Regions from separate parts of the Nocardia glycosmidis genome, predicted to be linked through region 2. Evidence: riboswitches for the same ligand, from Rfam matches in the RefSeq annotation. Region 2 holds a riboswitch; each other region holds the start of a gene.
What was found. Region 2 has a riboswitch for S-adenosylmethionine ahead of ACT86A_RS05450 (hypothetical protein). Riboswitches for the same ligand answer to the same signal wherever they lie in the genome.

Region 1: linked by a shared signal. The riboswitch ahead of ACT86A_RS04065 (rhodanese-like domain-containing protein) and the one ahead of ACT86A_RS05450 (hypothetical protein) in region 2 are both predicted to bind S-adenosylmethionine.
Region 3: linked by a shared signal. The riboswitch ahead of ACT86A_RS19915 (aminotransferase class V-fold PLP-dependent enzyme) and the one ahead of ACT86A_RS05450 (hypothetical protein) in region 2 are both predicted to bind S-adenosylmethionine.

Annotation. Positions count from the first base shown of each region.
Region 1 covers NZ_JBQWRH010000002.1:344,263-346,458, forward strand. Annotated here, with positions in the region: gene ACT86A_RS04060 (Rv0361 family membrane protein) at 77-526, shown strand; SAM riboswitch class IV at 590-707, shown strand; gene ACT86A_RS04065 (rhodanese-like domain-containing protein) at 722-1,141, shown strand; gene ACT86A_RS04070 (O-succinylhomoserine sulfhydrylase) at 1,138-2,196, shown strand, end outside.
Region 2 covers NZ_JBQWRH010000003.1:306,618-308,813, reverse strand. Annotated here, with positions in the region: gene ACT86A_RS05455 (NADP-dependent isocitrate dehydrogenase) at 1-594, opposite strand, end outside; SAM riboswitch class IV at 963-1,073, shown strand; gene ACT86A_RS05450 (hypothetical protein) at 1,153-1,509, shown strand; gene metX (homoserine O-acetyltransferase MetX) at 1,506-2,196, shown strand, end outside.
Region 3 covers NZ_JBQWRH010000015.1:170,255-172,450, reverse strand. Annotated here, with positions in the region: gene ACT86A_RS19920 (Pls/PosA family non-ribosomal peptide synthetase) at 1-539, opposite strand, end outside; SAM riboswitch class IV at 1,197-1,310, shown strand; gene ACT86A_RS19915 (aminotransferase class V-fold PLP-dependent enzyme) at 1,357-2,196, shown strand, end outside.

The sequences.
Region 1 (2,196 bases), on a different contig from region 2:
GGGTCCCGGCGGCGACTCCCCCCTTTCCGGTGGGGCCGAGCGCCCGATAACCCCGCCGACCAGGGATCATCGAGCCATGACCGAGCAGCGGCCGACCGCGGACGACGACGACATCATCCAGGTCGATCAGACCGACCAGCCTTCCGCGATCCCGTTCATCGCGGCCGCGGTGATCGCGGCGATCGTGCTCGGCGCGATCGTGCTCGGCGGAGTCCTGTCGCCTGCTGAGAAAAATGTCACAGATTCCGACCGCATCGCCGCGGCCGTCCGCAACTTCGTCGAGGGCGCCAATGGCACCGAGACGGTGCCGGCGCCCGGTACCGGATGCCAGGGCTTCGACGCCGCCCGTTCGCCGCTGGCCGGGCAGTCCGGCGCCGGAAAGTCAGTCGAGATCAGGAAAATCGATCCCCCGATCGTCGACGGCGACAAAGGCAAGGCCACCGTGACCACGGTGACAGACGGCACGGAGACGACCAAGACGTGGAACCTCACCAGATCCGGCGCCAAGTGGTTGGTCTGCACCTGAGCGTTCGCGCAGTGTGAGCCACCGTTTGACACGGTGACCCGGCTCGGTGCAATCTCAGTCGAAGGTCATGAGAACCAGTGTCAAGCCCCGGCATTACTGGTCGGCAACCCTCCTCCGCGGTGGGGTGCTCCGGGTGACGACCGGGCCGTGCTCGAAGACGCGGGCGCGGCAAGTGCGGATTCGCAGGAGGAGCAGATGAGCAATTACGCCGGTGACATCACCCCCCAGCAGGCATGGGAACTGTTGCGCGACAATCCCGAAACCGTTCTCGTCGACGTGCGGACGGAAGCCGAATGGCGGTTTGTCGGCGTCCCCGACACGAGTTCGATCGATCGGCCTACCGTGCTGATCGAGTGGGTCGACTCCGCCGGCGCGCGCAACGAGGCCTTCGTCGAGCAACTGCGGCAGGCACTCGACAACCACGATCCCGCCACGCCGGTGGTGTTCCTCTGTCGCTCCGGCCAGCGTTCGGTCGGCGCGGCGATCGCCGCCACCGCGGCCGGCTACCACACCTCCTACAACGTGCTCGACGGCTTCGAGGGTCCGCTCGATGGGTTCGGGCATCGCGGCGGCGCCGGCTGGCGCGCCCTCGGACTGCCCTGGCGGCAGTCGTGATCACCGGCGGCGCGTTCGACAAGCCCCTGCCCGAGGGTGTCGGTCCCGCGACGCTCGGTGTGCGGGGCGGACTGCGGCGCTCCGGCTTCGAGGAAACCTCCGAGGCGTTGTACCTGAGCTCCGGCTTCGTCTACGAGAGCGCGGAAGCCGCCGAGGCCGCGTTCACCGGCGAGGCGGAGCATTTCGTCTACTCCCGCTACGGCAATCCGACGGTCGCCATGTTCGAGGAGCGGATCCGGCTGATCGACGGCGCCGAAGCGTGCTTCGCCACCGCGAGCGGCATGTCGGCGGTGTTCACCGCGCTGGGCGCATTGCTCGGCGCGGGTGACCGGCTGGTCGCCGCGCGCAGCCTATTCGGTTCCTGCTTCGTGGTGTGCAACGAGATCCTGCCGCGCTGGGGCGTGGAGACCGTCTTCGTCGACGGCGAGGATCTCGACCAGTGGGAGCAGGCGCTGTCGGTGCCGACCAATGCGGTGTTCTTCGAGACGCCCGCCAATCCGATGCAGACCCTGGTCGATGTCCGTAGGGTGAGCGAACTGGCCCATGCCGCGGGCGCGAAAGTGGTGCTGGACAACGTCTTCGCCACACCGTTGCTGCAAAGCGGCTTCGAACTCGGCGCCGACGTGGTGGTCTACTCCGGCACCAAGCACATCGACGGGCAGGGCCGGGTACTCGGCGGAGCGATTCTCGGCGCGCAGGACTACATCGACGGGCCGGTGAAAACGCTGATGCGCCATACCGGTCCGGCGCTGAGCCCGTTCAACGCGTGGACCCTGCTGAAGGGTCTGGAAACCATGCCGCTGCGGGTGCGCCATTCGGTCGACTCCGCACTGCGGGTTGCCCGCTTCCTGGAGGACAACAAGGCGGTCAGCTGGGTGAAATACCCTTTCCTGGAGTCGCATCCGCAGCACGCGCTGGCCACCGGTCAGATGAGCGGGGGCGGCACCGTGGTCACCTTCGAGCTGGACGCCCCCGAGAACGAGGCGAAGAAGCGCGCTTTCGAGGTGCTGAACCGATTGCGCGTCATCGACATCTCCAACAACCTCGGCGACGCC
Region 2 (2,196 bases):
GTTGAACGACGCCCGCGCGAAGTCCTCGATGGACTTGCGGAAGTTGTACATGCCCATGACCACGCCGCCGTCCTCGGGCATCTTCACGACCTCGTGCACGATCGGCTCACTGCCGTCTTCCGGGGTGAAGGTGAGGGTGACGGTGCCGCCCTGGAAAACCTTGAAGTCGGTGGCGCGGTACTGGTCGCCGAAGGCATGGCGGCCGATGATGATCGGCTTGGTCCAGCCCGGCACCAGCCGCGGGACGTTCGAGATGATGATCGGGGCGCGGAAGATGGTGCCACCCAGGATGTTACGGATGGTGCCGTTGGGCGAGCGCCACATCTTCTTCAGGCCGAATTCCTCGACCCGCGCCTCGTCCGGGGTGATGGTGGCGCACTTCACGCCGACGCCGTGCTTCTTGATGGCGTTCGCGGCGTCGACGGTGACCTGGTCGTCGGTCTTGTCCCGGTACTCGATGCCCAGGTCGTAGTACGCCAGGTTCAGATCGAGATACGGGTGGATCAGTTTGTCCTTGATGAACTGCCAGATGATCCGGGTCATCTCGTCGCCGTCGAGTTCTACGACGGTGCCTTCAACCTTGATCTTGGACATGGATCTTCGTGTCCTCCTAGGATGGTGCCCTCATTGCACGGCCAGGCGAACACGCTTGTGAGCGGACCCCAGCTGTTCCAACAGACAACGTATATGGTCCCGCATTGTCCGCGAGACCGTGGTGCAAGCAAGACAAGCGTACTGCTGCCGAAGACCGCGCACCGCAGGCAGCCCCCGGAGTGAGACGCACACGTCAGTTACCGATCGGACCCCAAGCGCCGGCCCGCTCACCCAGTTCGGCGAAGGTCGCCGACAGCATCGCGCACCCCGCGGGATGCGCGCAGTGCGCGACCGCGCCTACCGGCGCTGACCAGTGAGTTCCATGCGGAATTTCGGCCGCTGACGGCCGCCGGTTATGATTCCGGACAGGTCATGAGTACCAGCGTCAAGCCCCGGCTCGCTGGTCGGCAACCCTCCAGCAGCGGCGGGGTGCTCCGGGTGATGACCGGGCTCCCGGGAGCCGGGGGCAAGCGCGCATCAGGAGGTAAGCCGGTATGTGTTGTTCGTCACACCGTTAGCCCCTGCTGTACCGGCGCATACCTTCATTTGGAGCAAACCATGAGTGAATCGTCCGCGGCCGCGGCCGAAGACGAACCGGCACAGTGGCCCTTCGACACTGCGCAGGTCCAGGTGGGATTCGACAGCACCGGCACGCCGAAAAGCGCGAGCCGGTGTTCGGCCGTGTGGTCCCCGCGCGGGCAGCAATTGGCCGGTAGGGCATTCGCCGGCCAGCCGTCCCGCTCCGACCACGTCGCTACCATCGGCGATGTGCGTTCTGTCGTGATTCACCCTGCGTCGATGACACGTCGCCGGCTCATGCTGGAGGAGCCGACCTGCGCGAGCATTCCCCGATCGGCCCCCCTCGCGCTGGACGGCGAGAATGTGCGCGCCGGTTTCGCGGCGGCTGCGACGTGACCGTGGACATCGAATCGAGCGCTCGCACGCCCAGTGTCACCCTGCCGCCCCCGGATGGGGAGTTCGGCATCATCCCCATCGGGGACGTCCGGTTGGAGAGCGGCGCAGTCGTTGCGGACGTACGTCTCGGAGTGCAGCGCTGGGGGGAACTCTCCCCGGAACTGGACAATGTCGTGCTGGTCGAACACGCACTCACCGGTGACTCGCACGTCGTCGGCAGGCCGGACGACATCCATCCCCTGCCCGGTTGGTGGGACGGCATGGTCGGGCCGGGCGCGCCGCTGGACACCGACGAATGGTGCGTGATCGCGACCAACGTGCTCGGCGGCTGTAAAGGCAGCACCGGGCCGTCCAGCCCCGCTCCGGACGGAAAGCCTTGGGGCACACGGTTTCCGGAAATCTCGATCCGCGATCAGGTGACCGCGGAAGCGATGCTGCTCGACCGGCTCGGCATCGACCGGCTCGCCGCCGTCGTCGGCGGGTCGATGGGCGGCATGCGCGTGCTGGAGTGGATGGTAGGCGCGCCGGATCGGGTCGCCGCCGCGCTGGTGCTCGCGGTCGGCGCCCGCGCCACTGCCGACCAGATCGGCACCCAGACCACACAGATCGCGGCGATCAAGGCCGACCCCGACTGGCAGGGTGGCGATTATCACGACAGCGGCCGCGCCCCGCTGGCGGGTATGGCCA
Region 3 (2,196 bases), on a different contig from region 2:
TTCGGGGTGCCGGTCGAGCCCGAGGTGAAGATGATCCAGGCATCGTCGCCGGGGGTGGGGAGCGTCGACCAGGTTTCCCCACGTTCGTGCTGTTCCGCGGCACGGATACCCGCGGCCGTGGTCTCGATGCCGTCGGCGGTCACCAGCGCGGTGACCTGGGCTTCGCCGAAGACCAGCTGGGCCCGCTCGTCCGGGTCGTCGGCGTCGACCGGCACATAGGCCGCGCCACTGTAGAGGACCGCGAGAATGGTGACGTAGAGTCCGCGGGTCCCGGAAGGCATCCGCACCCCGACCCGGTCACCGGGGCGTACGCCCGCTGTGGCGAGGCGGGCCATGGTCTGCTCGACCTCGACCACCAAGTCCAGGTAGGTCAGCACCACCTGGCCGTCGTCGATGGCCGGGGCGTCGGGATGTGCGAGCGCGGTAGCGGTCAGGATGTCGACCAGCGTCCTGGCCTGCGGCGCATGCTCGCCCCGCAACAACGGACGCTGCGGCGCGTCGACCTCTGTTCGGAGCACGGTGCCCACCGAACCTTCCATCGATCTGCCTCACACTTTCCGTTGTCGCGCCATAGTTGGGTTACCAAAGGGCGGGTTACCAAAGGGCGGGGTTACCAAAGGGCAAATGCCGCGATTGGCCAGTTGTCCACGGTACTGGGTTTGCTTCGGCAGCGCCCAGCGGCGCTGCGCGAACGGGGAATGTCGCTGCGCTCGACAAGGGGTGAACACCATGGATTCGAGATCGGCTGCTTGTTGTTAGCTGGATGAGGGCTGAGCGTCCGGCGACTCGTGCGCTGTGACATCGCGAATCGGGGCGCGACGGGCTGCGAACAGGTAACGCTTGGTTTTGCTTTCCGCAAAAGCGCGGGCCGCTGTGGTTACCTGGGCACCAGGGACGATCGTTCGGGTTACCGGGTGCTGCTGCGTATTTGCTGTATTTGTTCGGTCGTAGCGTCGTCGGAGACGAGATGCCGGGCCTGCTCCGGCCGGCAGCGGTGGCGCGGATGTGTTCAGGGCAACAGCCGCGTGCCGGCTTCGATGGCGAACAGTGCTCGTAAAGCGAGGTCAGGGGTGCCGGCCCGGCTCGTGAGTCTGCGCGCGGACGCACGGACGTCGGGCAGGTCCCGATCGGTATGTGCCGGCCTGGGATTGGTACCCAGTTGACAGCGCTGGGGCGCTTCTGCCAATCTCGGGTCAGGTCATGAGTACCAGCGCTAAGCCCCGGCTTGCTGGTCGGCAACCCTCCTCCGCGGTGGGGTGCTCCGGGTGACGACCCGGCCGCCGCCCAACCGGGCGCGGCAAGCGCGGACTCGACGAATCATTCGATCGCGGTCCTAGAGCCGACGGGATTCACGTGATGACTAGTGTTGTCGATACCACCTGTGCCGCATTCGCCCGGGTCTCGGGCGACGAACTGCTGGTGCCGCTCGTGCAGGGCGGAACCGCGAGCTACGCGAATTTCGACTATGCGGCGAGCGCGCCGGCATTGGCGCAGGTTACCGACCGCGTGCAGCAGTTGCTGCCGTTCTACGCGAGCGTGCACCGCGGCGCGGGTTACGCTTCGCGGATCTCCACGGAGTGCTACGAGGCCGCCCGCGGATCGGTAGGCAAGTTCCTCGACGCCGCACCGGATCACGTGGTGGTGTTCACGCGCAACACCACCGACTCGCTGAACCTGCTCGCGTCCTGCGTGCCCGGCGACACGGTAGTGCTCGATATCGAGCACCACGCCAACTTCCTGCCGTGGACCAGGCGCGGCCGCCGCGTCGTGCAGGCGGCCGACACGGTCGAGGAGACCGTCGGCCGGCTGGTCGCCGAGTTGTGCAGCAAGCCCGCCGCGTTGCTCGCGGTGACCGGCGCGTCGAACGTCACCGGGGAGGTGCTGCCACTGGAGCGGCTGGCCACCATCGCGCACCAGTGCGGCGCCCGGATCTTGGTGGACGCGGCGCAGCTGGCGCCACATCGTCGGATCAGCCTGCGGGACACCGGAATCGACTATCTAGCCTGTTCCGGTCACAAGCTGTACGCGCCCTTCGGCGCGGGTGTGCTGGTGGGCAAGCGGGATTGGCTCGATGCGGCGCAGCCCTATCTGTCCGGCGGCGGGGCGGTTCGGGAGGTGAGCACAACCGAGGCCGAGTGGGCCCCCGCTCCGCAGCGGCACGAGGCCGGGTCGCCGAACGTGCTCGGCGCCGCCGCG